DNA from 2 places in the Nocardia cyriacigeorgica GUH-2 genome. Region 2 is predicted to be linked to the other one. Evidence: predicted binding sites of a transcription regulator. Region 2 holds the regulator's gene; the other holds the start of a gene.

Region 1 (15,357 bases), 300 kb from region 2:
GTCTCCGACGGGACCATGCCGAAGTGGAACTACTGCGAGAACCCGCCGCCGGGACAGCAGATCCGAGGTGCGGTGAACGCGCCGCGGCCGAACATCCCGGACAACGGCTCGCATATGCCGCCGGGTGTGGATCCGAACGAACGGACCATGCCGCCGGTGCGGTAACCCCGACCGGCTGAACGGCCGCGTGTGCGCCGGGGCATACTCGCAGTTGACTGCCTGCGGCCCGGCGCGCGCGTGGCCGGACGAAATACACGGCACACCCCGAGGTGTGCCGGGAAGGTGTGAACAGTACTCATGTCCACAGATGACGCCGCTTCCGACGCGGACGCCGGGCGGGATGGCGCGACGACGGGACCGGCGGGCGACGCCGAATCCGCCGAGGCGACCACACCGGCCTCCGATGTCGACGCCGAGTCCACGGACGCTACTGACGATGCGGCCGGCCAGGCCGACAAGGCGGAGGCCGGTACGACCAGCACGGCGGACGCGGACAAGACTGTGAAGGCCGAGACGGGCGAGTCGGGCGCGGATGCCGAGAAGACCGTCAAGGTCGGCAAGGCGGATGCGGACGAGACGGTCAAGATCGGCAAAGCCGACGCCGATGAGACCGTCAAGGTCGCCGCGGCCGACGCCGACGAGACCGTCAAGATCGACAAGTCCGACGCCGACAAGACCGTCAAGGTCCGCACCCCCGCCGCCGCCAAGGCCGCAGGCACCAAGAGCCGCAACCCGCTGTTCATCGCCGCCGGCGTGGCCCTCGTCCTGGCGATCGCCGCCGCCATCGCCGGCGTGGTGTTCTTCATCCAGTCCGGCAACCGCGAGGACGAGCTGGAGACTCGCGCCGACGCCACCAGGGCGGCCTGCGACTTCGGCAACCAGTTCGCCACCTACAGCGGCGACAAGGTCGACGACTACCTGGCCCGGCTCAACGACACCGCGACCGGTGAGTGGAAGCAGATGGTCGCCCAGCTCGGGCCCGATCTGAAGGCCCGGTTCGAGGGCAGGCAGGTCAATTCGCGGGCCGATGAGGTCATGTGCGGTTACGCCTCCGGCGACGAGGACAACGCCACCCTGGTCCTGGTCATCGACCAGTCCTTCTCCACCGCCGATGTCCCGAACTCCACCCCGGGCAAGGTCCGCGTGGCGGCCAATGTGGAGATGCAGAAGGAGAACGGGCGCTGGCTCGTGGCCAAGTTCGACTTCCCGGCAATGGGTTAGGCGGCGGCGTGACGAAAGAGAGTGAGACCGGACCTATGGTCGACAACGCCGACAACAATGAGCGCGGTGTGCTGCCCGTCGTCCTCGCCTTCGTGGCGGGGGTGGTGCTGGTGGCGCTGGTCGTCACCGCCGTCGTGTTCTTCCGGCAGGCGCAGCAGCGCGGCGACGAGCTCGCCGCGCAGGACGAGTCCAGCCGGGCCGCCTGCGAATTCGCCCGGGTGACCAACACCTACGACTACGCGGGCAACCTGGACAACTTCATCGCCGAGCTCAAGGGCCGGGCGACCGAGAACGTGGTCTCGGATCTGGAGCAGAACTGGGAAGTGCTGCGGCAGATCCTGGTCGAGTCCCAGGTCAAGGCCTGGGTGGACAAGGCGACCTGCGGTTTCCGTTCCGGTGACACCGAGAAGACCGAGGTGCTGGTGAACCTCAGCCTGATGAAGACCAACTCGGTCACCCCCGAGCCCAAGCGCCAGGACATCGCCGTCGTCGCAGGCATGGAGAAGTCCGGCGACAAGTGGCTGGTCAACAAGTGGGAGCTGGCCATGCTGCCCGGCCTCGACCCGAACGCCGCCCAGCAGCCCCCGGCCCCGCCGGCCGATCAGCCCGCGCCGGAGCCCGGCAACTGATCCGCTGAAGCGACCCCCGGCGGCGGGTCGAGCCACCGCCGCCGGAGGTCTATTCAGGTGGTCGGTGCGACGCTAGAACAGCGTCAAAGCCTCTGCGGCCGGCTGCTTCGCGACTTTTCGCGAAGTGGCCGGCTTTTCTTGTGTCACAGGCGGTTCCGCGCGTACGGCCGGGGCGGGGATGGTGGTCGTCAGCGCGGGCAACTCGACGGTCACCGGGTCGGCAGCGGCGGTAGGGTCGGCGGCGACGCGGCGGGCGGCCTGCCCGGCCAGCGTGTCGGCCTGTTCGTTGAAGTAGTTGCCGACATGTCCGCGCACCCAGCGGAATCGCACCGGGCCGGGCCGGGAGGCGATGGCTCGATCGATCTGCTGGATGAGCTCGGCATTCTTGACCGGGGCGCCGGTGGAGGTGCGCCAGCCGTTGCGGCGCCAGCCCGCGATCCACTCCGAGGCGCATTTGATGGCGTAGAGCGAGTCGCTTTCGATCAGCAGCGGTTCGTCACCGGGGTGGGCGAGCACGGCCTCGAGGAGCGCGCGGAGTTCCGCGATCTGATTCGTGCCCGACGCGGCTCCCCCGCTATCGGAGGGGCCCTGATGGTTGACCCATGCCCAGCCGATGGCGCCGCCGGGATTACGCAGGCAGGATCCGTCGGTGCTCACGATGATCATGCCTGGCACCCTACGCAATCCGGCCGACAAGATCGGTACCGTGGAATTGCTCTATCTCCCTTCGCAGCCGGGACTCCGTGCGGCGCAGGGCCGAACGGACACCGGATTCGATCGGCCGGGCGAGCAGGCGGCCGATGAGGCCACGCGGCGGCTCGTAGTCGACCTCCGAGGTGAGCACCGAGCGCCCGTAGCCCAGCGGATCGAATCGCAGTGTCAGAGTTCCGGATAGACGTCCACGCAGGGTATACCCGATCACGACATTGCGCCGGTACTCGGTGATCTCGCAGGTGAGCGTGGTGCGCAGGAGGAGCAGGCGGGCGTAGGTGCGAAAGCGCGCGCCGAGTCCGCGGTCGGCGTCGCCGCTGGGTTCGAACTCGGCGACGCCGAACATCCAGTCCGGTACGAACAGGTGATTGTCCGTGTAGGTGAACGCCACCTCGACCGGTGCGCCGACGTCGCTGGCATATCTGATGCGGCCCATGGGCCCTCCCTCCACGGCTCCGACAAAAGTACTACAGCGTTCCTCTTTATTCGAGAGTTGTGCCGAGATTTGGGGAGGTGGATTTCCAGATCGCTACCGGCCGGTTGCTTGGTCGGCGGGCAGGCCGAGCCGGTCGACGATGTGATCGGCGATGGGCAGCGCCGAGGTCGCCGCCGGCGACGGCGCGTTCAGCACATGCACCATCCGCGCCGTGCGCTCGACCAGGAAGTCGTGGATCAGCGTGCCGTCCCGGGCCACCGCCTGGGCGCGAATGCCCGCTTCCCGCGGTCGCAGGTCGTCCATCGTCAGCTCCGGGCAGTAGCGCCGGCATTCGGCCAGGTAGCCGCGCTTGAACAGGGAATTACGCAGCTCCCGCAGCCCAGTGCGGACATTGGCCAGCGCCACCCGGTGCATGCCCGGATAGCCGAGTATCTCGCGGGCGTCGCGCAGATCGACGCTGCCCTTGCGGTAGCCCTCCCGGGACAGGCCGAGCACGGCATTCGGCCCCACCGTGAGATCACCGTCGATGGTCGGGCTCAGATGCACGCCCAGGAACGGCAGCTCCGGATCCGGAATCGGATAGATCAGGGTGCTGACCAGCCCCGCCCGCGACGCCGGCAACTGGTAATACTCGCCCCGGAACGGCACGATCCGGGTATCGATGCGCAACCCCGCCATCCGGGCCACCCGATCGGCCTGCAACCCCGCACACGCCACCAGCGCCTTCGCCGTCCAGCTCCCCGCCGGCCCCGACACCGTGACACCCGCATCCGTCTCGGTGACGTCGTCGACCCGCGCCCCGAGCACGATCCGCCCGCCCGCCGCGCGCACCTGCCCGGCCAGCGCGGCGGTGATCCGCCGGTAGTCCACGATCCCGGTATCGGGGACGAACAACGCCCCCACCCCGCTCACCCGCGGCTCCCGCCGCGCCAGCTCGCCGGCATCGAGCAACTCGACATCCACCCCGTTCACCCGCGACCGCTCATACAGCGCCAGCATCCGCTCCCGCTCGGCCCCATCGGTCGCCACCAGCAGCTTCCCGCACTCGGAGAACGCGATCCCGTTCGCCGCCGCGAACTCCTTCGTAGCCCGAGCCCCCTCCCGGCACAACCTCGCCTTCAAACTGCCCGGCGCATAGTAGATCCCGGAATGAATGACCCCACTGTTATGCCCGGTCTGATGGATTCCGAGCGCCTCGGCCTTCTCCACCAACACCACACTCGCCCCCGGCGCCCGCCGCAGAATCCGATACGCGGTAGCCACCCCGACAATCCCGCCCCCGATCACACAGAAGTCGTACATGCGATTCAGCTCTTGTCCGGGGTCGTCGACATGAGTTGCACGATAGGCGCGTGGTCGACGGTGCGCGCAATGGGACGGTGACGTCCGTCCGCATCGGCCATGCGCGGGACTACCACCCGAACAACAGCAGGTGCACCCCGCCGACGACAACGCCGAGCAGCCCGCCGTGGACGTACAGCAGCCAGGCGTCCTGTTCGACGGAGGCGTAGAACATTTCCATGAACTCGCCGGGGGTGAGTTGTTTGAGTTTGCGGGCGGCGAATTCGTCGATCTTCTTGGCTTGTTGCTCGGTGAACTCGGCGTCCTCGACGAGGGTGGGGGCCAGGCCGACGGCGGCGCCTGCGGCTCCGACCTTGAGGTTGTCGAATTGGCGGCGGCCGAAGGCGGCGCGGACCATCGAGGTGGTGCGGCCGAGTTGGCGGTGGATCTCGTCGGAGATCAGGCGTTCCAGCAGCTGACGGGTCTTGTCGCCGTTGGGGCCTTCGAGCAGCTCCTTGGACAGGTTGGGCAGCGTGAGCACTTGGTAGGCGAGGATGTGGGCCAGGTCGACCGCGGCTTGGGGCTGGCGTTTGGCCAGCAGGGCCTGCCGCCACAGGTATTTGTAGCGGGGTTGCGGATCGCCTGGCTCGAACACCATCTTGATCGCGATCAGGTTGACCAGCACGCCGATCCCGGCCGACACCAGCAGCACGACCACCCACGCGGGCACCCAGCCGAGCACCGGGATGTTCGGATGCACATGCAGATACAGCGCGAGCAGCAGGCCGAAGGGCGCGCCGAGCAGGCCGATGCGCACCATGAACCGCAGCTCCGGCGCGGCGATGGTGGTGGTCAGGTCCTTGAGGATGATCGGGTTGTCCTGCAGGTAGCGGATGACGAAACCCTTGACGTCGATCAGCTGGTCGACGTTGTCACCCAGCGATTCGAACGCGCGCCGGCACAGCGCGGGCAGCTCCCGGTCCACCCGCTGGTAGACCAGCTGCTTCATCGCCCGCGGCAGCGAACCCCACAGCTCGGGGTTCTCCCGGTACATGACGTCGTCGACGATCGCCTGCACCTGCTTGTGCGCCATCTCGGCCACATAGTCGGCGATACCGTCCAGGTCGAGTTCATGGATGAAATCGCGGGGGCTGCCGATCCGCATCAGCGCTTTGTCCACGCAGATGCTGGCCATCTTCTCCGCGCGGGCCGGGATGAAGCCCTGGAATCCGAAGCGGGAACCGTCCTCGGAGAACACCGGCAGCACCTGCACCCGGCGCGGCAGATAGGGGTAGAGCACCTTGAGGCCGGGCACCCGGACACCACGGAAGCGCAGCGGCCAGAACAGCATCAGCACGCCGGTCCAGTTGGTCAGCCAGCCCGCGATTCCGGCGAAGATCGGGAAGCTGATCAGGTCGACCACGAACTTCGACTGCCCGGTCAGCTGCTCCCAGTCGATGAACACACCGGACGCGAGTGTGATCACGCGGGCTCTCCCTAGGCCGGCCGGTACAGATACCGGAATGGTTGTCTGAGACATCGAATGAGACTCGAGGTCCCAACATTCTCATTGCCCCGTGGAGGTGTCAACGACGCGGGGGCTCGCGCAGCGGCCACTCATTCATGATCGCGTCACGCTGCGGGCGGGCAGGGCGGCGACCGCGCGTTCGGCCGCGACCAGGGCGCTGTTGATCGCGATCTCGCCACGCATCCCCGGGGCGGCGACCATATCGCCGGCCAGGAAGACGTCGCCGCCGCGGTTGATGGCCGGGCGGTCGCGCCAGGTCTGTCCGGGCAGGTCGAGCGCGCCGGTGCGGCCCTTCGCCGTGGCCGTTCGAGTGAAAGTGGTGCGCGACGTCCGGCCGGGGATCACCAGATCGGCGAACTCGGCCAGGCGCTGCTGCGCGTCCTTGGGTGATTCGCCGGCCCGCACCGGCATCTGGAGCTGGAATAGCGACTCCCCGGGCGGGGCGATGCTGTCGTCCTGCATGGTGTAGGACTCGTGGAAGCCGCCGGCATCCAGATCGAAGACGATGCTGCGGTCGCGCGGCGAACTCTGCACGGCGATATCGAGCAGCGCGGCGTATCCGCTGGTCCAGGTCAGGCTGTCGTCGCCGAGCAGGCGCCGGGCCGAAGCCAGCTCGGTGGCCACGATCACCGGTCCGGCGGAGGTGTCGATGCTGTCGACCCGCGCACCGGTGCTGATCTCGACACCGAGTTCGCGGGCCCGGGCGACCATCCGGTCCACCGTCCGCTGCCAGCCGCCGCGCACCCACCGCACCGCGGGCACGCGGGGTCCGAGTACTCGCTGGAACAGGCCCCAGACGAACGCCGCCGACAGACGTCCGGTGTCGGCGTCGTAGGTGGCCACACTGATGGCGTTGGCGATGTGCTCGGCGGTCGCCTCGCCCCAGCGCGCCGAGGCCCAGCTGCGGAAGTCGATGTCCACCGGCGGTTTCAGGTCGAATCGTGCCTGCGCGCGCAGCATCCGCGCGGGCGGGATCCGGCGGACGCGACCGTCGGTGCGGAATCCGAGGCGCCCCAACTGCCGTGGCGCGGGCCAGCCGAGGCCAGCGGTGAACCCGCGCGCCTTCAGCCAGGTGTAATGCGGCCCGTCGGCATAGAAGACGTGGGCGCCGTCGTGGGCGATGTAGGGGCCGGAGGTGGCCCGGCCGCGCCCACCGAGCGTCGCGTGCGCCTCGAACAGCCGTACCGGCGCACCGGTTTCCGCGCAGGCGATGGCGGCGGTGAGGCCGGCCAGACCGCCACCGATCACGGTGATGTGCTGGGTCATCGCAGGGACTCCTGTCCATTCGGGGTGAGGGGTACGGCCGCTTCGATCTGTGCGGCGATCAGTTCCGCGGTCGCCCGCAGATAGCGTTCGCTGTCCATTCCGGAGGGGTGGTCGCCGCCGAAGATGTCGCACATCAGCCAGTAGTGGGCGATGGCGCCGACGATGACGGCGGCGGTGGCTTCCCAGTCGGCTTCGGCGTGCCGCGGACCGGCCAGTTCGGCAAGCCCCCGCGCGACCACCGAGGTCACCACGGTGTACTCCTCGCGGCGGAATACCGCGAGCACTTCGGGGGCAATCGAGTTGTCGCGCAGCAGGATCCGGGTGACGTCACGGTCGTGTTCGAGGCGCATGAGCCCGATCCGGCACAGCATCCACAGCCGGTCCACCGTCGATGCGCTCGGCGCGACCGCGCTCAGGAACCCCGCGATGGAGAAGTCCGGCTCCAGGAATTGCTGCCATTCGCCCCGGTCGACCAGTCGCGACCGCACCGCCTCGACGAGCAGTTCGTCCTTGGAGGCGAAGTGCCGGTACAGCGCACCGGAGCCACCCGAGAGCCCGGCGGCCGCTTCGATCTGCGCGACCGAGGTGCGCGCGAAGCCCTGGGTGCCGAACAGTCGCAGCGCTTCGGCGACGATTCTTTCGCGGGTCGAGGCCATCCGAACTCCTGCAAGTAACCACTTACTTACATGACAGCGCGAGGCGTGACCTCGGGGCAAGGGTTGCGGCTCGAGACGGCCGAAAGGCGCTACCGCCGCTCAGGAAGCCTCCCCCTACCAGCTGTTTTCTGAATTTCTAGGTTCCGTGATCAGCGCCTTGAAGTCTGCTGGCGTCAAATACAAGCACGCATGCTTGCTTCTTTCCGACCGAGCTGCGATGCTGAATCGCGACGTCACCTCGAGTGACATCCGGCAACGACGACGCGGGGGCAAGGACACGACCATGGCTGACCTCGAAGCGCTACTCGGCGATCTGGCCGAGGAGAGCGCCGACCTGGAACGACTCGTCGCCCCGCTCGCACCCGCCGAGTGGGCCACCCCAACGCCGGCCGAGGGCTGGACCATCGCCCATCAGATCGGCCACCTGGCCTGGACCGATGAAATCGCCACGATCTCGGCGAGCGATGCCGACCGGTTCGCGAAGCTCGTCGCCGAGGCCGGGCCGCGCGTGCTGACCTTCGTCGACGAGGCCGCCGAGGAAGCCGCGGCCGATGAGCCGGCTCAGCTGTTGCAGCGCTGGCGGCGCAGCCGCACCGAACTGGCCGACGCGCTGCGCAACGTTCCCGATGGCGCCAAGGTGCCGTGGTTCGGGCCGCCGATGAGCGCGGCGTCCATGGTCACCGCGCGGACGATGGAGACCTGGGCGCACGGTCAGGACGTGGCCGACGCGCTCGGCGTCACCCGCACGCCGACCGCCCGGCTGCGCACCGTCGCCCATATCGGCGCCCGGACCAGGAACTTCGCCTATATGGTGCGCGGCAAGCAGGCGCCGGCCGAGGAATTCCGGATCGAACTCACCGCGCCCGACGGCAGTCTGTGGACCTGGGGTCCGGAGGACGCCGCGCAGCGCGTCACCGGCCCGGCCCTGGATTTCTGCCTGCTGGTCACCCAGCGCAGGCATCGTGACGATCTCGCCCTGACGGCGGTGGGCGCGGATGCGGCCGAATGGCTGACGATCGCGCAGGCCTTCGCCGGTCCGAGTGGTGAGGGGCGCGCAGCGGGGCAGTTCGCCTGACCGAGCCCGCCCGCGCCGGTACGCGAAGCGGGCGAGCGCCAGTCTGGGTGCGTCGCGACGAATCGGACGTCATTGGCCGGGTGTCTCGATAGGGCAGTCGAGAATGACGCTCGCCAGCGACCTGGGAGTACCCGTCGCTGACCACCGCGAAACCTCGTCGACGCGGATGGTTCACCCTCGTGTCACGTGAATGCCGCAGTACCGCCGCCTGCGGGTCCGGCGCTTGTGATGCTGCTCTCAGCGATGCGGCATGCTCACCCTCCACGCCGTAACCTGGACGAGCGTACGGCTTTCAACGATGCGGGCCGTCGACCCCAGGGAAACCAGGGCGGAGGGAAAGGAAAGCATCGTGTCAGCATTCGAGTCTGCTCAGATCGCTCGCCATACCGCCATCGTGCTGGCCGGCGCGGCCAGCCTCAGTCTCACCGTGGTGTCCGGCGCCTATATCGCCACGAACATGCCGGGCCTCGACCGTCCAGGACAACTCGCCGGCCCCTCGGTGCCGAACATCCGCGACGGCGCCCCGCGAACCGGTGCGGCCCATCGCACCGGGTCCATCCTGCTCACCGACGGCTCCGGCCAGGCTGCCGTCTACCGCGATCGGCCCGCCGCCGCCCCCGTCGTCGTGCCACCGCCCGCAGCCGTCGCGCTACCCGCCGAACCGCAGCCCGCCCCCACCGACCCTGCCGGAGTCGGCGGCCGCCTCGGCCTCGGCACCACCTACGTCGGCGCCCGGGTGGCACCAGCGCAGACCAACACCGTCTCCATCACCCTCGACACCAACGCCCTGACGGTGCTGAGCGGAATCCTGATGTCCGACCCGATCCGCGAACGCCTCGGCGTCTCCACCGACCCGTCCGGCGTCACCCAGATGCGCACCGACGTCGACACCCGCCGCGGAGAGGTGACACTGGTGTTCTCCGACCCGACGCTCGGCGAGCACGCGCTCGAGTTGGACCGGAATCCGGCACCGGGACAGGCGGATCGGGTCGAGGACGATCCGGCAGCGGCTCAGGCGCCGGGCGCTGCGCAGGACAAGCCGGTACTTCGGGACAACGGAAGTGACGTCGTCACAACCTGATTCCCGCTGCCTGAGTGAATCATGAAGCGGGCGTTGGTTTTCGTTCGGTAGCCGCGTCGGTCGTGACCGCCGCCACGACTAACGGAACCTCCGGTTGTTCAGAGCCGACCGCGTCCTCGCAGGCCTCACTCAGGGAGGAGCCGATCGTCGTAGCCCGCGTCGACCAGACGCCGGTAGGCACTTCGCACCTCATCCGGAACCTCAATGGGTATCGCCCAGCCCTTCATCGGGTACAGCCATGCCCGCTGAACTTCACCCACGAGCATCGTCACCACTCGGTTGACGTCGCCGATCGCGCACAGGTAGTCGTCGAGGGAGACCGGGCTCGACGTGCACACGATATCCACCTCGGGCCACAGCTTTCTGCACACAGCGTGCGTGCGGCGCTGGTGGTACGGCCGACAGATCAGTACCGCGGACCGGATCGCATCGAGGAGCCCTGCTTGTCGCAGCAGCCGATGTGTGAACGCGATGTTCTCACTGGTGTTGGTCGCCTCCGGTTCGACGAGAACAGCCTCGGCGGGTACGCCCAGCGCCAAAGCCCGCTCGCGATAGTGCACTGCCTCCCCGCGTGGAAACACCGCGGTCGTAGTCGGGGAGTTCGCTCCACTGAACACGATCATGGGGATGCGACCCTGGCGGTACAGCGTTGCAGCCCAGTCGGCCACCGCCAGATCGTGACTGCCCAGGCCGATTCCGATGTCGGCCGAACGCACGGCTTGATGCATCTGGGTGAAAGACCACAGTGTCTCGACATCGGCCCGAATTCGCGCGGGCAGTTCCACCATCGACACGCGAGGCTCCTGGTCAGTCGGGAATCCTGAAGCAGTAGCAGCCCTACCGCAGCACCTCGGCTATGTCGGCGGCGGCCGTCATCAGGATCAGTATCGGAACGACTTTCTGCGCGGGAATCCGGTAAGCCCCACGGGAGTGTTGTTCGATGACCTTGGCCGCGGTCAGGGCGCGGATGTGATGGTAGAGCTGGCCGGCGGAGGTGAGGGAAACCGCTTGCGCCAGTTCGGCGCCCGTGCGTGGGCCGTCGAGCAGGGATTCGACCAGGGCGCGGCGGACCGGGTGGCCGAGGGCGGCGAGGACGTCGACGCGGGCCTGCGCGGGCAGTTGTGGGATGGCGGCGGCGCTATAGCGGATCGTCCAGTCGATCGGGCCGCCGAAATCGACGCTGCCGCCGTATTCGACGAAGCCGCGTTCGGCATCCTCGGTTCGCCGCCGGCCCTCCAGCTCTTCGATCCGCGCCTCCAGCTCGGCCAGTTTGGCAGCGACGTCGATCATGTCGCGCATGCTAATCGGCGCCACGTCGCCGGCTCGGTCATGGCCCTGAGCAGCAGTTGCTGTTCACTCAGGGTCGCGAGCGCGGCGATCCAGGTGGACTCGGGCATGCGATGGTCGAGCAGGACGGCGGTCGCGACCGTGCCCTCGGTGCGGCGCAGGTAGAAGGCATCGGCCAGCATGCCGGGATAACTACCGCCCTTGGCGCCGATCGCGACGGATCCGGCCGGTGGTCGCGGCCATTCCAGCTGGGCGCGTGCCACCTCGCTGCCCGGACCGAAACTGCCGGTCGCGATGGCGCGAAACATTGATGCGAGTTGGCGAGCCGAGCCGGTGGCCGTGGTCTCGGTCCACGCCAATTGAATGTCGATCGGCGGCAAGGTCTTCGACTGGATCGTTGCTCGGTAGGTGGGGTCGCTCGCGTACCGCTGCGCTGTCGCCCAACCCCCGTCGCTACCCGGGTCGAGTGCGCGGATGGCCTCCCCGAGTTTGGTGTTAGGCGTGTAGTCGTGCCATCCGCCGGCCGCGGCCGCGTCGATCAGTGCCTGGTCGCCGAGGCGGTCGCGCAGGTAGTCGTGGACGGCGTTGTCGCTTTCCTGGATCATCGCGCTGACCAGCTGATCAAGGGTGACAGTCGCGGCGGTGAGGCGGGCACGTGCTCGCAGATGCGCGCCGCCATCGGTTCCGGGGAGATACCAGCGCTCCCACTCGCTGACCGGCACCGCTTCCCGCGGATCGAGCGTGCCCGCCGCGACGGCGCGGGCGTACGCCGCGAGTACAACGACCTTCACCGTCGAGGCGAGGGGCTGCTGGTCGTCGGCCCGGCGTTCGATGGTGTTGCCCCGGCCGTCATCGATCGCGAGGGCGATGGTGTCCGGTTCGGCGTGGATCCGGCCCAGCCATTCCTCGGCCGTCGCGACCCCGGGCTCGGGCATCGGCCCGCATGTTCTCTCGGCAGCGCCGGGACTCGCGCATCCCGTGAGCAGCGGAATAACCATGGCCGCGACGACCCCCCACCTACGACCCACGGCCTTCTCCTAAATTCCGTAATTCCGCAAAAACGAACTAACACCGACAGGCTAGCTGCGATCGCAGTGGCTGTCGAGGTGCTCGCGCGCGGTCGCTCTCGCCTGACGGTGGCTTACGTATGCGATGGCATCGAGGTGAGCACCCTCTTTCTTCGCTGTGAGTGAACGTCCCCACTCCCCCGGAACAAACCCGAATACCCCGGGGTTGAGTAGGCATCGCTCAACTTTGAAAGGGTCGAAGACGTGACTGCAGCTCAGAATTTGCCGGTGCTGTTCCTGACCGATCCGATCGTGCTGCCGGGCATGGTCGTGCCCATCGAACTCGACGAATCGGCGCAGGCGGCGATTGATGCCGCGCGGGCCGCGAAGACCGACCAGGTGCTGGTCGCGCCCCGTTTGGATGAGGGGTATGCGGCGTACGGCGTGGTCGCCACTATCGAACAGGTCGGCCGGCTGCGCGGTGGTGCGCCGGCGGCGGTGCTGAAGGCGGAGCGGCGCGCCAAGATCGGGCACGGGGTGACCGGGCCGGGTGCGGCGCTGTGGGTGGAGGCCGAACCGGTCGAGGACGTCCCCGCCGACGGCCGGACCAAGGAACTCGCCGCCGAATACAAGAAGCTGGTCGTATCGGTGCTGCAACGGCGGGAGGCCTGGCAGGTCATCGACGCGGTCAATCAGCTCAGCGATCCGTCCGCGATCGCCGATACCGCGGGCTATGCCACCTACCTGACCAGCGAACAGAAGCGGGAACTGCTGGAAACTCCGGAGCCGGCCAAGAGGCTGGCCACGCTGATCGAGTGGACCAAGGCGCATATCGCCGAGGCCGAGGTCTCGGAGAAGATCAGCGAAGAAGTCCGCGAGGGCATGGAGAAGAGTCAGCGCGAATTCCTGCTGCGCCAGCAGCTCAACGCCATCCGCAAGGAGCTCGGCGAGGACGAGCCCGACGGCGCCGAGGACTACCGCACCCGCGTCGAACAGGCCGATCTACCGGATTCGGTGCGTGAGGCCGCGTTGCGCGAGGTCGGCCGGCTGGAGCGGGCCAGCGATCAGAGCCCGGAATCGGGCTGGATCCGCACCTGGCTCGACACCGTGCTGGAGCTGCCGTGGACGGTGAAAACCACCGACAGCACCGACGTTTCGGCCGCGCGTGCCGTGCTCGACGCCGATCACCACGGCCTCGACGAGGTCAAGGACCGGATGGTGGAGTACCTGGCGGTGCGCTCGCGGCGCGCCGCACGCGGGCTGGAGGTCGTCGGCGGACGCGGGTCCGGCGCGGTGCTGGTGCTGGTGGGTCCGCCCGGTGTGGGTAAGACCTCGCTGGGTGAGAGCGTCGCGCGGGCGCTGGGCCGCAAGTTCGTGCGGGTCGCGCTCGGTGGTGTGCGCGATGAGGCCGAAATCCGTGGCCACCGACGCACTTACGTCGGCGCGCTGCCCGGCCGGATCGTGCGCGCGATGAAGGAAGCCGGTTCGATGAACCCGGTGGTGCTGCTGGACGAGATCGACAAGGTCGGCTCCGATTTCCGGGGCGATCCGGCCGCGGCGCTGCTCGAGGTGCTGGACCCGGCGCAGAACCACACCTTCCGCGACCACTACCTGGACCTGGATCTTGACCTGTCCGACGTGCTGTTCATCGCCACGGCCAACGTCATGGAGACCATTCCCGGCCCGCTGTTGGACCGCATGGAACTGATCACCGTCGACGGCTACACCGAGGACGACAAGGTCGCCATCGCCCGCGACTTCCTGGTCCCGCGCCAGCTGGAACGCAATGCGCTGACCGCCGAGGAGGTCACCGTCACCGACGCGGCGCTGCGCGAGCTCGCGGCGAACTACACCCGCGAGGCCGGGGTCCGGCAGATGGAGCGGCTCATCGCCAAGGCGTTGCGGAAGGCGGCGACCAAGCTGTCGGAGGGCGGTCCGGTCGCCGATGCGGTGCCGACGATCGGTCTCGGCTACGACCCCGATCTCGGCTACGACGACCTGCTTGCGGAGGTCGCATCGGAGAACAGCCGTGTCGCCGAATCCGGCCGCACCGCAGCGGTTTCCGGTGAGTCCCTGACGATCGACGTCGGTGATCTGAAGGACTACTTGGGCCGTCCGCGGTTCACCCCGGATTCGGTGGAACGCACCGCCGTCCCCGGTGTGGCCACCGGCCTGGCGGTGACCGGCCTCGGCGGCGATGTGCTCTACATCGAGACCAATGCCGTCGACGGTGAACGGTCGCTGACGCTCACCGGCCAGCTCGGCGACGTGATGAAGGAGTCCGCGCAGATCGCCTTGACCTACGTCCGCTCGCACCTGGAAGAAATCGGCATCGAACCCTCGGTGCTGGACCGCAATATTCACGTGCACTTCCCGGCGGGCGCGGTGCCCAAGGACGGCCCGTCGGCCGGCGTCACCATGGTCACCGCCCTGGTGTCGCTGGCGCTGGGACGGCAGGTGCGTGCGGATGTCGGCATGACCGGTGAGGTCACGCTGAACGGCCGGGTGCTGCCGATCGGCGGCGTCAAGCAGAAGCTGCTCGCCGCTCAGCGGGCCGGCCTAAAGACGGTGTTCATCCCGGCCCGCAACGAGCCGGACCTGGATGACGTCCCCGCCGATGTGCTCGCCGCCCTGGACGTCCGCCCCGTCAGCGATGTGGCCGACATCCTGGCCTACGCCATCGAGCCGGTCGCCGAACCGGCATTGGATGGCCGGCCGTTGGCGGCCACCGCCTGACCTGGGGTGGCGCCGCCGGCGTCACGCTGAACGGAGCCGTGCCTGTGCTGAGCGGGCACGGCTCCGTTCGTTCCGGGGCTTCATGTGCGGCGTATGGCCGAGCAGGGGTCCGGTCAGGCCGTCCGGGACTCCCCCGGGATTTCAGCCGCCGTTGCCCAGCTCGCGGTCGACGGTGCGGGTGGTGCCTTGCGCGACGGCGCACAGGACGGGCTCGCCCCCGTCGTCCTCGCTGTAGATCTCGCAGCTCACCACCGCTTGGCGGCGGGTCGAGCCGGTCACCTTCGCCTCGGCGCGCAGCCGCTTCCCGCTCGCCGGGCGCAGGTAGGTCACCGAGAACCCGCCGGTCAGCACGTTGGGACCCAGCACCGTGCCGGCCGCGAAGGTGATCGCGTTGTCGGCCGCGTAGGCCAGCACGCCGCCGTGCACGAAACCGAACTGCTGGC
Region 2 (15,357 bases):
GCCCTTGGCCTTGCCGGTGACCAGCATTTCCTCCATGGCCAGCGGAATCGAGGCGGCCGAGGTGTTGCCGGTGTTCTCGATGTCGTTGGCCATCGGGATGTCCTCGGCCAGGCCGAGGTTCTTCTTCATCAGCTCGTTGATGCGGGCGTTGGCCTGATGCGGCACGAACACCTCGATGTCTTCCTTGGACACCCCGGACGCGTCGAGGGCGTCGGCCAGCGCGCGCGGCAACGTCACCGCGGCCCAGCGGAAGACCTTCGGACCCTCCATGCGCAGCGACATCCGCCCGATCGGCTCCACTGCCGGGTCGGTGCCCTGCATGGCCTGGGCCTTGTTCATGAATTCCAGGAAGTCGACGTCCTGGGCGATGGCCTCGGCGTTCTCGCCGTCGCTGCCCCACACCGTCGGGGAGATGCCGTTCTCCTCGCTCGGGCCGACGACGACGGCGCCCGCACCGTCACCGAAGATCATCGCGGTGCCGCGGTCGGTGGGATCGAGCCCGACGGTCATCGTCTCGGCGCCGATGACCAGCACGTATTCGGCCGAACCTGCGCGGATGAGGTCGGCGGCGACGCCGAGGCCGTAGCCGAAACCACCGCAGCCGGAGGTCAGGTCGAAGGCGGGGATGCCGTTGATGCCCAGGTCGGCGGCGATGGTCGGGGCGCCGTGCGGGGTGAGCTTGAGCCAGCTGGAGGTGCACAGGATCAGCGCGCCGATCTTGGACCGGTCGATGCCGGTGTTGTTCAGCGCGCGGTCGCCGGCGGCCGCGGCGATGGAACGCAGCGTCTCGTCGCCGCTGATCCAGCGACGGTTACGGATGCCGGTGCGTTCGTAGATCCACTGGTCGGTGGAGTCGAGGACCTCGCACACCTCGTCATTGCTGACCACGCGCTGCGGCCGGTAAGCACCGATACCGAGCATCGCGACATTGTCGCGGCCCTTCTTGACTGCAATGCTCACCACGGCGACTCACACGACCCTTCAACTACCGAATAAATCAGCACCAGGCTAGCGGAGGGCAACTACTCAGCCCAGCGCGAGATCCTTCAGCCCGAGAATCGAGCGGTACTCCAGCCCCTCGGCGGCAATGACCTGATCGGCGCCGGTCTCCCGGTCCACCACGGTGGCCACGCCCACGACGGTCGCGCCGGCCGCACGCAGCGCGCGCACGGCGGTGAGCGGCGAGTTGCCGGTGGTGGTGGTGTCCTCGACGACCAGCACCCGCTTGCCGACGATGTCGGGGCCCTCGATCTGGCGCTGCATGCCGTGGGTCTTGGCGGCCTTGCGCACCACGAACGCGTCGATCGGACGGCCGGGCGCGTGCATCACGGCCAGCGCCACCGGATCGGCACCCATGGTGAGCCCGCCCACGGCGTCGAAATCCCAGTCGGCAACCAGCTCGCGCAGCAGTTTGCCGATCAGCGGCCCGGCCTGGTGGTGCAGGGTCGCGCGACGCAGGTCGACGTAGTAGTCGGCCTCTTTACCCGACGACAGCGTCACCTTGCCGTGCACGACGGCGAGTTCGCGCACGAGCGCCGCCAAACTGTCCCGGTCGGTTGTTGCCTGATCGATCATCTGAGTCCTTCCGCGTGTGTTCAACGAGTCGCGTCACAGCGGTTTCGGCGAAGTCCGCCCGCCAGCACCTGCGCGTCAAGGGTACGGCGTGCGCTGCGGGCGCCGAGCAGAGCGGGTTACTTCGGCACCGGCCCCTGATACGGGCGGAATCCGGGGTGGAACGGGCCGCCGGGTAGCTGGGGTGCGTCGTCGTCGGAGGCGGGGGCGCGGAAGTCGCCGGGACGGCTGCTGCGCTCGACGGATTCGATGCGCTCGGCGACGCGTTCCTCCCGCGCGGCCGGGCGGGCGTCGGGGACGACGGCCAGGCTGGGGCGGCGCGAGGGCGGCTCGGGCGCGTCGGGTCGGCTCACGACATCGCGGTCCGGGGTGGCGTCGGCCCGGGCGGGACGAGCGTCCTCGGACCGGCCACCGATCACGCCGGGCGCATCGCGCTCGGGTTCGCCGGGTTCGTCGTAGTCGGAGTCGTCGTAATCGGCGTCGTCGTAGTCGGAATCGTCGTAGCCGGTGTCGAACTCGTCGTAGTCGGTGTCCTCGGGTTCCGGGTCTTCGTCGCGGAACCGGGGCGTGACGCGGGCCGGGCGCTCCTCGGGTTCGTCGACGTCGGCGGCCCTGCCGCGCGAACGGCCGTGCGCACGCCCGGACTCGGGATCGAGCCCGCGCGGTTCGGCGACCGGCGGCAGCACATGCAGCAGCCCGGACAACCGCAGCACCGCGTCGATGGCGGTTTCCCATTCCTTGGCCGGGGTGCCGACCGAGAGCATGCCGAGGGTCCAGTTGCCCTCGCTCCACAGCATCTGCACCGTCTCCGGCAGTGTCTCGATGAACGCGACCATCCGCTGGTCGACGGCGTGCCGGGCGATCTCGGGATTGGTCGCGAAGACCACCCGGTCGCCGATGGCGCCGAGCAGTTCCAGATCGTGGTCCTTGGGCGGAGAGGCGGTCTTCAGGCGCATATCGACGTCGATATCGGAGCCGATCTGCCTGCGCACGGCCACCAGCGTCGCCGAATCCTCGAGGTCGAACAGCACGAACTTCTCGCCCTTGCGGATACCGGAGACCACGTCGACCGCGGACAGATAGCCCAGCTTGGCCAGCGCACCGCGCCGCCACGTCGAGGGCAGCGCCGGTTCCACCGACACATACGTATAGCCCTGGGCCTTGGCCCAGACCTGGCGTGCGTGACCGGTCCGCTGCCGCTGGAGCCGATCGAAATACAGCAGTACGACCGCACCCACGAGTGCGATCGCCGCCAACCCGAACCACATAGCCGTCATCGCCGTCTAGCCTATCGAGCCGACCGGGGGTTTGCCCGGCACCACCCGCGCGCGCCGCAGCGTTTGTGACCGATCACGGAACTTCTCATCGCCCGCCGCCGGGAAGCGCGGTGCTGATGATGATTTTCGCGTGGATCGAGCCGTCGGGCGCCTTGTCGCCCTGAACGACCACGAGTTCGCCGGTGGGAAGATCCGCGGGCGACCCACCCGACAGCGAGATCACCTGGGTGTTCGCGTCGGTGGTCACCGTGACGGTCGAGCCGCCGATCGAGCTGACCGTGAGTGTGCCGGCGTTGTTGGCGGTGATGGTGCCCATGGTGGCGCCGATACCGTCGATGCCTTCGATCCCGGGCAGGCTGGGAATCACCAGCGGCGGCGTATTCGGCCCCGGCGTCGGGTTCGGGGTGCGGCCGGCGGTGGGCAGCGAGGACGTCGCGGTATCACTGGCCGACGGCGTGGAATCGCCGCCACCGAACAGCAGCCCGGCGACCGCACCGGCCACCGCGATCAACAGCACCACGGCCAACCCGAGGCCGATCCACAGTCCGGTATTGCGCTTGGGCGGACGCGGCGGCTCCCCCGAGGGCGGCATCGCGCCGAGATCGCCCATCGCCGCCGGATCGGAGGTCGGCTGGGTCGGCGGCTGCCACTGCTGCCCTTCGTACCCACCCCACTGGCTGTCGTAGGTGGGCAGTTCACGGGTCGGGTTGGACGGCGGCTTCCACGGCTCGTACTGGTCGCCGACCGGATACGCCGTCGGCCCGTAGGCCTCGGTGTATTCGGTGGTGTGCAGCGGCTCGGTGCCGGAACCACCCGGTGGACCCAGGTGTTCGGTCGGCGAATCGTCCGGCCGCTGCCCCCACGGATCGTTCGGGTTGGTCATGCACCCAGCGTACGAGGGACGGGCGCCGCGGGCATTGCTCTCGACAGACCGCGACGCCCGTCCCTGGTGATTCACCTGCCGACGACGAGCCCGTCACCATCGGGACTGACGCCGACCTTGACGGTGTCGCCGTCGGTGATCTCGCCGGCGAGCAGTTCCTTGGCGAGGGTGTCGCCGATGGCCTGCTGGATCAGCCTGCGCAGTGGCCGCGCACCGTAGACCGGGTCGTAGCCGCGCACCGCCAGCCAGAACCGCGCCGAACCGCTGACGTCCAGCGTCAGCCTGCGCTGCGACAGCCGCTTCTGCAGCTGGTCGAGCTGGATGTCGACGATGGACTCGAGCTGTTCCTCGTTGAGCGAATGGAACATCACGACGTCGTCGAGCCGGTTGAGGAACTCCGGTTTGAAGGCCGAGCGCACGGCGTTCATCACGAAGTCCTTGTCGCCACCCGCACCCAGGTTGGAGGTGAGGATGAGGATGGTGTTGCGGAAATCGACGGTGCGGCCCTGGCCGTCGGTCAACCTGCCCTCGTCGAGGACGGCGAGCAGGATGTCGAACACATCCGGATGCGCCTTCTCGATCTCGTCGAACAGCACCACGGTGTAGGGCCTGCGCCGCACCGCCTCGGTGAGCTGACCGCCCTGGTCGTAGCCGACGTATCCGGGCGGCGCGCCGACCAACCGGGCCACCGAATGCTTCTCGCTGTACTCGCTCATGTCGATGCGGACCATGGCGCGTTCGTCGTCGAAGAGGAAGTCGGCCAGCGCCTTGGCCAGCTCGGTCTTACCGACGCCGGTGGGGCCGACGAACATGAACGAGCCGGTCGGCCGGTTCGGGTCGGCGACACCGGCCCGCGCCCGGCGCACCGCATCCGACACCGCCCGCACGGCCTCGTCCTGGCCGACCACGCGCCGCCCGAGTTCGGACTCCATGCGCAGCAACTTCTGAGTCTCGCCCTCGAGCATGCGGCCCACCGGAATACCGGTCCACGACGACACCACCTCGGCGATATCGTCGGGCCCGACCTCTTCCTTCAGCATCACCTCGCCGTCACCGGCCGACGCGGACGCCTTCTCGGCCTCGGCGAGCTGCTTTTCCAGCGTGGGGATCTTGCCGTAGCGCAGTTCGGCGGCCTTGCCGAGATCGCCGTCGCGTTCGGCCCGTTCGGAGGCCCCGCGCAGCGATTCCAGTTCCTCCTTGAGCGCGCGGACCTGGTCGATGGCGTTCTTCTCGTTCTGCCAGCGGGTGGTGAGCTGGTTGAGCTTTTCCCGGTCGTCGGCCAGTTCCGAGCGCAGCTTCTCCAGCCGTTGTTTGGACGCCTCGTCGGTTTCCTTGGCGAGGGCGACCTCTTCGATCTCTAGCCTGCGCACCGCGCGTTCGACCTCGTCGATCTCCACCGGCCGCGAGTCGATCTCCATGCGCAGCCGCGAGGCCGATTCGTCGACCAGGTCGATCGCCTTGTCCGGCAGGAACCGGGAGGTGATGTAGCGGTCGGACAGGGTGGCCGCGGCGACCAGCGCGGAGTCGGTGATGCGCACACCGTGGTGCACCTCGTAGCGCTCCTTGATGCCGCGCAGGATGCCGACGGTGTCCTCGACCGAGGGCTCACCGACGAGCACCTGCTGGAACCGGCGCTCGAGCGCGGCGTCCTTCTCGATGTGCTGGCGGTACTCCTCCAGCGTGGTGGCGCCGACCAGGCGCAGCTCGCCGCGGGCCAGCATCGGCTTGATCATGTTGCCCGCGTCCATCGCCGATTCACCGGTGGCGCCCGCACCGACGATGGTGTGCAGCTCGTCGATGAAGGTGATGATCTGCCCGGCGCTGTTCTTGATGTCTTCGAGCACGGCCTTGAGCCGCTCCTCGAATTCACCGCGGTACTTCGCACCGGCCACCATGGCACCCATATCGAGCGAGATGACCGACTTGCCGCGCAGCGATTCGGGGACGTCACCCGCGACGATGCGCTGGGCCAGCCCCTCGACGATGGCGGTCTTACCGACGCCTGGCTCACCGATCAGCACCGGGTTGTTCTTGGTGCGCCGCGACAGCACCTGCACCACGCGCCGGATCTCGGTATCGCGGCCGATCACCGGGTCGAGCTTGCCGGAGCGGGCGGCCTCGGTGAGGTCGGTGGAGTACTTCTCCAGCGCCTGGTAGCTGCCTTCGGGATCCGGGTTGGTGACCCGGGCGCTGCCGCGCACGGCGGTGAACGCCGCGCGCAGGGCGTCGGCGGTGGCGCCGTATTTGGTGAGCAGCATGGTGATGTCGGAGTCGCCTTCGGCCAGGCCGACCATGACGTGCTCGGTGGACACGTACTCATCGCCCATCTCGGTGGCCAGCCGCTGCGCCGCGGTGATCGCGGCCAGCGCTTCGCGGCCGAGCTGGGGGGTGGTGGTGGCGCCGGTCGCGCTGGGCAACCGGTCGATGATCTCTTGCGCCTCGCGTCGTACGACCGCCGGATCCGTACCGACGGCCTTCAGCAAGGGGGCGGCGATGCCGTCGGTCTGATCCAGCAACGCCACCAGCAAGTGCGCCGGACGAATCTCCGGGTTGCCCGCGGCCGAGGCCGCCTGCAAGGCAGCGGTCAGCGCCGCTTGGGTCTTGGTGGTGGGATTGAACGAGTCCACAAAGCACCTTCCTACTGGTCGATAATCTCCCCGGTGCCGGACGCGAACGGCGGGGTGCCGTCGCCATCGGCACGGTGTCCTACCGTTCAACGCGCGAAAGGTTGAGTCTGTTCCGCTCAACTTTGCCGATTTTAGCGGGTGCGGCAAGCCGGACTCGACCCGAACGCTACGCCGCGTGAACCGGGGTTGCGCCTCCGTCCTGTGACAAATGCCGGTAACCTGCCCATACCCACATGACCACGGCGTTTTCAGGGATACTTGCCTCGACGGAGGACCGCCGGTTACGGGTAGGTCCCCGGGCAGCTCTTCGAGGGAAAGGAAGCCCACGCCGTGGATGCGCGTTCGGCTGCGCTGGTCCGCGCCAACTTCCGTTCGGTGGTCGATTCACCGCACGGACCCGAGCGGTTGATCAGTGCGTTTTATGGTCATCTGTTCGCCGAGAATCCTCGGCTGCGGGATCTGTTCCCGCCTGCCATGGATATGCAGCCGAAACGCCTGGTCACCGCGATCCAGTACATGCTCGATCACCTCGAGGACTGGGACCGGGCGCAGAAGTTCCTCGAACAGCTGGCCCGCGATCACCGCAAGTACGGCGTGGAGGCCTCGCACTACGACCTGGCCGGGCGCGCGCTGTTCGCGGCCGCGCGCACCTACAACGGCTCGGCCTGGAACGACGAGCTGGCCGACGGCTGGCGCGATGTCACCCTGCTGATCGCCGCCGCCATGGCCATCGGCGCGAACTCCGACGATTCGCCGCCGTACTGGGAGGCCACCGTCGTCGGGCACCGGCACGTACTCGAAGACCTGGCGATCGTGCGCCTGCAATCCGACAGCCCGATCCCCTATCAGGCCGGTCAGTACGTGCCGGTCGCGGTGCCGCAGCGGCCGAAGATGTGGCGGTACCTGTCGCCGGCGATTCCGGCGAATCCGTACGGCGAGATCGAATTCCATGTGCGCAAGGTGCGCGGCGGCTGGGTGAGCCCGGCCATCGTCAACGACACCACCGTCGGCGACCGCTGGCTGATCGGCGGGCCGCTCGGTGGTCTGCATGTGGATCAGGACAGCGGTCGCGATGTGCTGATGATCGGCTCCGGCACCGGGATCGCGCCGCTGCGCGCCCAGCTCATCGAGATGGGTCAGCGCGGCATCAATCCGCGGGTGCACTTCTTCATCGGCGGGGTGTACCCCTGCGATCTGTACGACGTGGAGAACATGTGGCAGCTCTCGCAGAGCAACCCGTGGCTGACCATCGTGCCGGTGTGCGAGCAGAAGACCAACCCGTGGTGGTATCCGCATCCGGCCGCCGACGCGCCGTACGGCATGCACCGGCGGCTGGTCGGTAATCTCGGAGCGGTGGTCGCCAGCTTCGGGTCGTGGTCGGATCGGCAGATCCAGATCGCCGGTTCGGCGAAGATGATCGCCGACACCCGGCGCGCGCTACTCGCGGTGGGCACCCCGGAGTCGATCATCAGTTCCGATCCCGTCTGAGAGTAGGTATGGACATCGATCCGCATGCGCCCCGCAACGGCGCGATTCCGGAAGCGCCCGTGTGGAAATCGACGGTCGTCGGGCACCACCGGCTGCGCCATGATCTCGCGGTGATCCGCTTGATCGGCGAGTTCGTGCCGTTCACCGCCGGGCAGTCGGTGGAGGTGCGGGTGCCGCAGTTCCCCGGCCTGCGCCGCCGATTGTCCCCGGCGCTGCCGCCGTCGCTGGACGGCAAGCTGGAGTTCCATGTGCGGACGGTGCCCGGCGGATGGTGCAGCGGCGGGATCGTGGCCGATACCGCGGCCGGCGACGAGTGGACCATCGGCGCTCCCGCGGGCACGTTCTACGTCGACCCGGAGGGCGACGAGGTCGTGATGATCGCGGGCGGAACCGGTTTGGCGCCGATGCGCGCGCAGATCCTGGAACTGGCCCGCCGCGAGGTGCAGCCACCGACGTATCTGTTCGTGGGCGGGTCGTCGCCACGCGATCTCTACGCCGCCGACATGCTGGCCCTGCTGGCCGAGGAATTGCCCTGGCTGACCGTGGTTCCGGTGGTGGAGAGCCTGGAGGATCCGGATCCGATCGACGAGTGGCATGAGCGTGCGCGGGTGGATATCGGCTTCGCACCCGATGACATGCTGCAGGGGACACTGGCGGATGTGGTCGGCTCGCACGGCGCCTTCGATCGGCATCAGGTGCTGGTGTGCGGCTCCCCCGCGATGACGCGCGCCACCGTGCAACGGCTACTGGACACCGGGACGCCGGCCGAACGCATTCAGTACGAGGGCGGCTGACCCCGGCTCAGAAGAGCGGGTCGTGACGAATGTTCATGGCGCGGGTCCCGGTAGCCATCAGGCGGAACTTGGTGGTCTGCACCATGGAGGGTGAGCCGACGATCTGCACATCGCGGTCGGCCCATGCGCCGTATCCGGCGACGATCTTTCCGATCTGCCCGGTCACCCGTGGTTCGAGGCCGGGCCAGGTTCTTTCCGACTCGCCGGAATCGTAGTACCACCAGGGATTTTCGTCGCGCTCGGTGACCGGGGTGACGGTGAGCCATTTGTTGGCGACCGCGAGTTTGCTCAGCGTCTCCAGATCGTAGAGATCGCACGGATGATGACCGCCGACAAACAGGTGCACCTTCGGATTGATGCGGCGATGCGTCATCGCCATCAACTGCGCGCGTAGCGGCGCGATTCCGGTGCCGCAGCCGATCATCAGCATTTTGCGTTTCACATTGCGTGGAATTCCCAGCCCGCCCAGCGGCGAGCCGAACAGCCACTGATCACCGACGACGGTATTGCCGACCATGGCCGGGCTGACCCAGCCGCCGAGCACCGAGCGGATATGGAATTCGATTTCGCCGTTGGCATTCGCCGGAACCGCGGGCGACATATAGCGCCACATGCGCGGCCGGGACGGAATCTGCACGCTCACGTATTGGCCCGCGGCGTATTGCATGGGCTGGTCCAGTTGCAGCCGGACCACCGCCAGATTGCGCAGCACCTCGCGGCGTTCGACGACGGTGCCGGTCCACACCGGAGGCGTGCGTTCCTGTTCGGCGGCGCCGATCATGGTGTCCGAGATCAGGGTGAGGCCCTCGGTCCAGGCGCGCTCGACCTCGTCGGTCCACATCTCCGAACCGGCGAACCGGCGCATCGCCGCCTTCAGCGATTCCGCGACTGCCGTGTAATGGGCCCGTTGCACACCGTACTTGCGGTGATCGCGGCCGAGCTGGGCGAGAAACGGCAGCAACTTTTCCGGCTCCTCCAGCCGGTCGAGCGCGTAGCCGATGGCCTTGACAAGGCGATCACGCTGTGCGTCCATCGCCGCGGGAAAATAGTCGCGGATCGCCGGATATTCGGTGAACAAGATCGCATAGAACGACCTGGACAACCGCTCCGCCCCACCCTCTTCCGCGGCAACCGCCTTGAACGTCGTTCTGATCAGCGCGACGGACCGCGAATCCATGTGTGCCACAACCTCATTCCGCATTCGAGCACTATCCGTGCCGGCGAGTGAGGTGCTGCGGGACACTCGTCAGCAGCCGTGAATTGGAGTGTAGGCGAGGTTTGCCGGCAGCGGAATGGACAGACGAAACATCCCACGCGCAATTCCGGCAAAACAAGGGTATGGCGTACGAATTCGAACCGAAACCGACTGAAAGACCGGATAAACCGGGTGAAATCCGTCACTCGACCGCTCAATATGCAAGCTTCACAATGAAGTTCGCACCCGACAGCGATCTACTGGCAAATCCGAAACGTTTCTGGACGCAGCTCGGGCCCCGACCCGGCTCATCGACTGAACCGGACCGGGGCCCGAGAACTCATCCGTAAACGGCTACCGGCGATGACGCGGCTGCCACACCACCAGCGCGGTGCTGCGCTGCGGCGGGGTCAGATCCGGACGGTAATTCGCCCGGGCCCGTTCCAGTTCCGCACTCAGCTCGGCCACTCGCTGCTGCAGTTGTTCGACCTGATTGGTGAGTTCGATGATGCGTTTGATGCCGGCCAGGTTGACGCCCTCGTCCTGGGACAGCCGCTGCACCTCGCGCAACAGCTCCACGTCCCGGGCCGAATAGCGCCGCCCGCCGCCCGAAGTGCGTTGTGGCGTCACCAGACCCAGCCGGTCATACGTGCGCAAGGTCTGCGCATGCATACCGGCCAATTGGGCCGCCACCGAGATCATGAAGTACTCGGCTCGCGACGGCCCCCCTGACGCCTGCTTCGGATCTCCGGACATCACGCACCTGCCCATCCTGCTCGCGGATCGAAACCGCTGGCCTTCTCCGCCTCCTGCAGCGCGCGCAGCGCATCGGTGGCGTTGTCATCCAGTTTCTGCGGCACCGCGACCTTGACGGTGACCAGCAGGTCACCGGCTCCGCCGCCGCGCTTGGGCACACCGCGACCGCGCACCCGCAGGATGCGGCCGTCGGCCGTGCCCGGTGGCACCTTCACGCCGACCCGGCCCTCCAGCGTCGGCACCGACACCGTGGTGCCGAGGACCAGTTCGCTGTAGCTGACCGGCAGCACCAAGGTCAGGTCGTCGCCGCTGCGGCCGAAGACCCGGTCCTGGCTGACGTGCACGGTCACGAACAGATCGCCCGAGGGCGCACCGCGCAGACCGGCCTCGCCCTGCCCGGCCAACCGGATCCGCTGCCCGTCCGCCACACCCGGCGGGATGCGCACGGTGATGGTGCGGGTCCGGTTCTGGATACCGCTGCCATGGCAGTCCACACACGGATTGTCGATGATCGAACCGGTCCCACGGCAGTCGTCGCAGGGTTCGCTGAACCCGAACGCGCCCTGGTTGCGGCTGATCACGCCGGTGCCGTTGCAGTGCGGGCACACCCGCGGGCTGGTGCCCGGCTTGGCCCCGCTGCCGTGACAGGTGGTGCACGGCGACGGACTGGTCATCCGCAGCGGGACGGTGGCGCCCTGCGCGGCCTCGCGGAAACCGAGGGTCGTCTCGGTCTCCACATCGGAACCGCGCCGGGGCCGGCTCGCCGCTCGCGTGCCGCCCCGGTTGAACAGACCGCCGAACAGATCGCCCAGGCCGCCGTCGGCACCGGTGGCACCGGCGCCGAAGATATCGCCGAGGTTGAACTCCTGGGAGAATCCGCCGGCACCGCCGGGGGTGAATCCTCCGCGCGGATAACCACCGCCGGCGAACAGCTTGCGCGTCTCGTCGTATTCCTTGCGCTTGGCCGGATCCGACAGCACGGCATGCGCCTCGCTGACGGCTTTGAACTTCTCCTCGGCTTTGGTGTCGCCGGGATTGGCATCCGGGTGCAGGTCACGCGCGAGCTTGCGGTAGGCCTTTTTGATCTCGTCCTGCGAGGCACCGGAGGAGACGCCCAGCTCCTTGTAGAAGTCCTTTTCGATCCACTCCCGTTGGCTCACCGGGCATCTCCTCCTCTCGGTCCTCTTGTGCGGTGCGGCTCGGCCGCGCTCTTATCCTTCGTTCGCGCCGGCATCAGCGTCCGATGCCTCGGCCTGGTCCGGTGCGGGCGCCTCGCCCTCGTCGGCGGGGGCGGGGGTGGGCAGATCGCCCACGCCGTCGGTTACCCCCACCAGCGCGTGCCGAAGCACCCGGTCACCGAACCGATAACCCTTGCGCATCACGAGGCCGATCACCGGATCGTGTCCGGAACCCTCGTGCTGCACCGCCTCGTGCAGAGTCGGGTCGAAAGGCTCACCCTCCGAACCGAACTCCTCGAGACCCTGTTTGCGCAGCGCGTCGCTCAGCTTGTCGGCCACCGACTTCAGCGGTCCCGATTCCAGGTCGCCGTGCGCCCGGGCGCGATCGAGATCATCGAGCACGCCGAGCAATTCGGTGACAACGCCGGCCTTGGCCGCGTCGACAGCGGTCTTGCGGTCGCGTTCGACCCGGCGCCGGTAGTTGGCGTACTCCGCGGTCAGGCGCTGCAGGTCGGCGGTGCGCTCGGCGAGCTCGACCGCGGCGTCGGAGACGGGCACCTCGGCGGCGTCGGCCTCCGCGGCGTCCGGCTCCGCCGGGGCGGAACCATTGCCCGCCCCGGCTGCCTCCCGCACCTCACCGGTGTCGGGATCGATCTTGCGCTTGTCGACGAAGCTGATCGGCTCCTCGGAGTTCCCAGCGTTCGCGTTCGTCACTTCTTCTCCGTGTCGACGGGCTCGTCAACGACCTCGGCGTCGACGACCTGATCGTCGTCGGCCGTCGCGGAGGCACCGTTACCGGACGCGGCGGCGTCGGCGGCCGACGACTCGTAGATCGCCTGGCCCAGCGCCTGCGACTCGGTGGCCAGCTTCTCCACGGCCGCCTTGACCGCGGCGATGTCGGTGCCCTTGAGCGCCTCGTTCGCCTCGGCGATGGCCGCCTCGACCTTCTCCTTGACGTCGGCGGGCACCTTGTCCTCGTTGTCGGAGATGAACTTCTCGGTCTGGTGCACCAGCGACTCGGCCTGGTTGCGGGTCTCGGCCTCCTCGCGGCGGGCCTTGTCCTCGGCGGCGTGCGCCTCGGCGTCCTTGACCATCCGGTCGATCTCTTCCTTGGACAGGCCGGAGCCGTCCTGGATCTTGATCGTGTTCTCCTTGCCGGTGCCCTTGTCCTTGGCGGTGACGTGGACGATGCCGTTGGCGTCGATGTCGAAGGTGACCTCGATCTGCGGCACGCCGCGCGGGGCCGGCGGGATACCGGTCAGCTCGAAGGAGCCGAGCAGCTTGTTGTGCGAGGCGATCTCGCGCTCACCCTGGAAGACCTGGATCTGCACCGACGGCTGGTTGTCGTCGGCGGTGGTGAAGGTCTCCGAACGCTTGGTCGGGATGGTGGTGTTGCGCTCGATGAGCTTGGTCATCACGCCACCCTTGGTCTCGATACCCAGCGACAGCGGGGTTACATCGAGCAGCAGGACGTCCTTGACCTCACCCTTGAGCACACCGGCCTGCAGGGCGGCGCCCACGGCGACGACCTCGTCCGGGTTCACGCCCTTGTTGGGCTCCTTGCCGCCGGTCAGTTCCTTGACCAGCTCGGAGACCGCGGGCATACGGGTGGAACCACCGACCAGCACGACGTGGTCGATATCGGAGACCTTGATGCCGGCGTCCTTGATCACGGACTGGAACGGCGCGCGGGTGCGGTCGAGCAGATCCGAGGTGATCTTCTGGAATTCGGCACGGGTCAGCTGCTCGTCGAGGAACAGCGGGTTCTTGTCCGCGTCGACGGTGATGTAGGGCAGGTTGATCGAGGTCGACTGCGACGACGACAGTTCGATCTTGGCCTTCTCGGCGGCCTCACGCAGCCGCTGCATGGCCATCTTGTCCTTGGTCAGGTCGATGCCCGAGGTGCCCTTGAACTTGTCGACCAGCCACTTGACGATGCGCTCGTCCCAGTCGTCACCACCGAGGTGGTTGTCGCCGGAGGTGGCGCGGACCTCGACGACGCCCTCGCCGATTTCCAGCAGCGAGACGTCGAAGGTGCCGCCACCGAGGTCGAAGACCAGGATGGTCTGTTCCTTGTCGCCCTTGTCCAGGCCGTAGGCCAACGCGGCCGCGGTGGGCTCGTTGACGATGCGGAGCACGTTCATGCCCGCGATCTGGCCGGCTTCCTTGGTGGCCTGACGCTGGGCGTCTTCGAAGTAGGCCGGGACGGTGATGACCGCGTCGGTGATCTCCTCACCGAGGTAGGCCTCGGCGTCACGCTTCAGCTTCATCAGCACGCGGGCGCTGATTTCCTGCGGGGTGTACTTCTTGTCGTCGATGCCAACGGTCCAGTCGGTGCCGATGTGGCGCTTGACGGAACGGATGGTGCGGTCGACGTTGGTCACTGCCTGGTTCTTCGCCGGCTGGCCCACCAGCACTTCGCCGTTCTTGGCGAACGCGACGACCGACGGCGTGGTGCGCGAACCCTCCGAGTTGGCGACGACGACCGGCTCACCACCTTCGAGGACGGCGACGACCGAGTTCGTGGTCCCGAGGTCGATTCCGACCGCACGAGCCATTGTTTCCTCCTATTTTTCGACTGCCTGTGATGTCGGGGCGATCAGCCCGTCTCGGCGCTTCCCGCGCCGTTCGGACCAGCCCCTGACACTCCACGGAGCACGGCCCCAGCAATACTGAGCGTGGTCGGCTCAATCCTGCCCGTCGCCCAGACGGGCGTCAAGTCAAACTTGAGTCGCACACACTCAACGTTGCTCGATCAGCTCAACCAGCGGTGGTCGGGGTCTATTCCCGGCGACCGAAAAATTCTTCCAGACCCCGCCACCGCGCCCCGCCCATCTTCCTCCGCGCACCGGCAGCCGTTCGGCATTGCCGCCCCCGCCGTCGAGCCGGGGCGGCCTGCGCGTCGTTCAGTCCGGCCGCGTGGCCCGGGCCGGCCGCATGAACAGGGTGGCGAGCAGGGCTGCGGCGAGCAGCGCGGCGCACAGGTAGCTCGACAGTTCGACGGCCGACGACATGGCTTCGCGGCCGGCGGCGGCAATCGGTTCGGTGGCGGGATCGGCGGCGAGGGCGGGGACGGCCGAGCCTGCGCTGTCGGTGATCGCGGCGCCGAACTGCTCGACCTGCTGATCGGGCAGCCCTGCGGCGGTGAGCCGGTCACGGACGCCGGAGCCGAGCGCGCTGAAGAACAGGGTGGTGAGCAGCGCGATGCCGAGGGCCGAGCCGAGTTCGCGGGCGGTGCTCTGAATACCCGAGCCTTGGCCCGCGCTCGGTCCCGGGACATCGGCGAGCGCCACGTTGGTCACGTGCGCGGTGGCGAATCCGACGCCGATGCCATAGATGAACAGGGCGATCGCGATCGACCACCACGCGCTGTCGGCGGCCGCGAAGAGCCCGAGCAGGACCAGGCCGACAGCTTCCAGCGCCAGCCCGATCCGCACCTGGCCCAGCGCCGACACCGACGCGGTGAGCGAAAAGCTCGCCCCGCTGGCGCAGAAGCTGCCGATCGCGAGCGGCAACAGGGCCAGGCCCGTCTGCAAGGCGCTGTAGCCCAGGGTGAATTGCAGCCACAGCGGCAGCACCGCGATGAT

What was found. The regulator HspR, encoded in region 2, represses chaperone genes until heat shock. The targets are predictions, from matches to a motif close to ANNTGAGTNNNNNNNACTCANNT.
Region 1: the regulator HspR is predicted to act here: its motif matches at 12,403-12,425, upstream of lon (endopeptidase La).

Annotation. Positions count from the first base shown of each region.
Region 1 covers NC_016887.1:6,129,493-6,144,849, reverse strand. The annotation lists gene NOCYR_RS27600 (MlaD family protein) at 1-165, shown strand, start outside; gene NOCYR_RS27595 (hypothetical protein) at 298-1,221, shown strand; gene NOCYR_RS27590 (hypothetical protein) at 1,230-1,850, shown strand; gene NOCYR_RS27585 (ribonuclease H family protein) at 1,923-2,516, opposite strand; gene NOCYR_RS27580 (SRPBCC family protein) at 2,527-2,997, opposite strand; gene lhgO (L-2-hydroxyglutarate oxidase) at 3,091-4,299, opposite strand; gene NOCYR_RS27570 (hypothetical protein) at 4,409-5,764, opposite strand; gene NOCYR_RS27565 (FAD-dependent oxidoreductase) at 5,900-7,072, opposite strand; gene NOCYR_RS27560 (TetR/AcrR family transcriptional regulator) at 7,069-7,728, opposite strand; gene NOCYR_RS27555 (TIGR03084 family metal-binding protein) at 8,012-8,803, shown strand; gene NOCYR_RS27550 (hypothetical protein) at 9,153-9,884, shown strand; gene NOCYR_RS27545 (YdcF family protein) at 10,010-10,672, opposite strand; gene NOCYR_RS27540 (ArsR/SmtB family transcription factor) at 10,722-11,183, opposite strand; gene NOCYR_RS27535 (serine hydrolase) at 11,171-12,106, opposite strand; gene lon (endopeptidase La) at 12,467-14,914, shown strand; gene NOCYR_RS27525 (PaaI family thioesterase) at 15,056-15,357, opposite strand, start outside.
Region 2 covers NC_016887.1:5,830,773-5,846,129, forward strand. The annotation lists gene NOCYR_RS26215 (beta-ketoacyl-ACP synthase 3) at 1-963, opposite strand, end outside; gene pyrE (orotate phosphoribosyltransferase) at 1,027-1,575, opposite strand; gene NOCYR_RS30955 (hypothetical protein) at 1,692-2,849, opposite strand; gene NOCYR_RS26230 (DUF5666 domain-containing protein) at 2,935-3,732, opposite strand; gene clpB (ATP-dependent chaperone ClpB) at 3,804-6,359, opposite strand; gene NOCYR_RS26240 (FAD-binding oxidoreductase) at 6,690-7,847, shown strand; gene NOCYR_RS26245 (FAD-binding oxidoreductase) at 7,856-8,641, shown strand; gene NOCYR_RS26250 (globin domain-containing protein) at 8,649-9,818, opposite strand; gene NOCYR_RS26255 (heat shock protein transcriptional repressor HspR) at 10,191-10,592, opposite strand; gene dnaJ (molecular chaperone DnaJ) at 10,592-11,752, opposite strand; gene grpE (nucleotide exchange factor GrpE) at 11,804-12,484, opposite strand; gene dnaK (molecular chaperone DnaK) at 12,481-14,328, opposite strand; gene NOCYR_RS26275 (MFS transporter) at 14,677-15,357, opposite strand, start outside.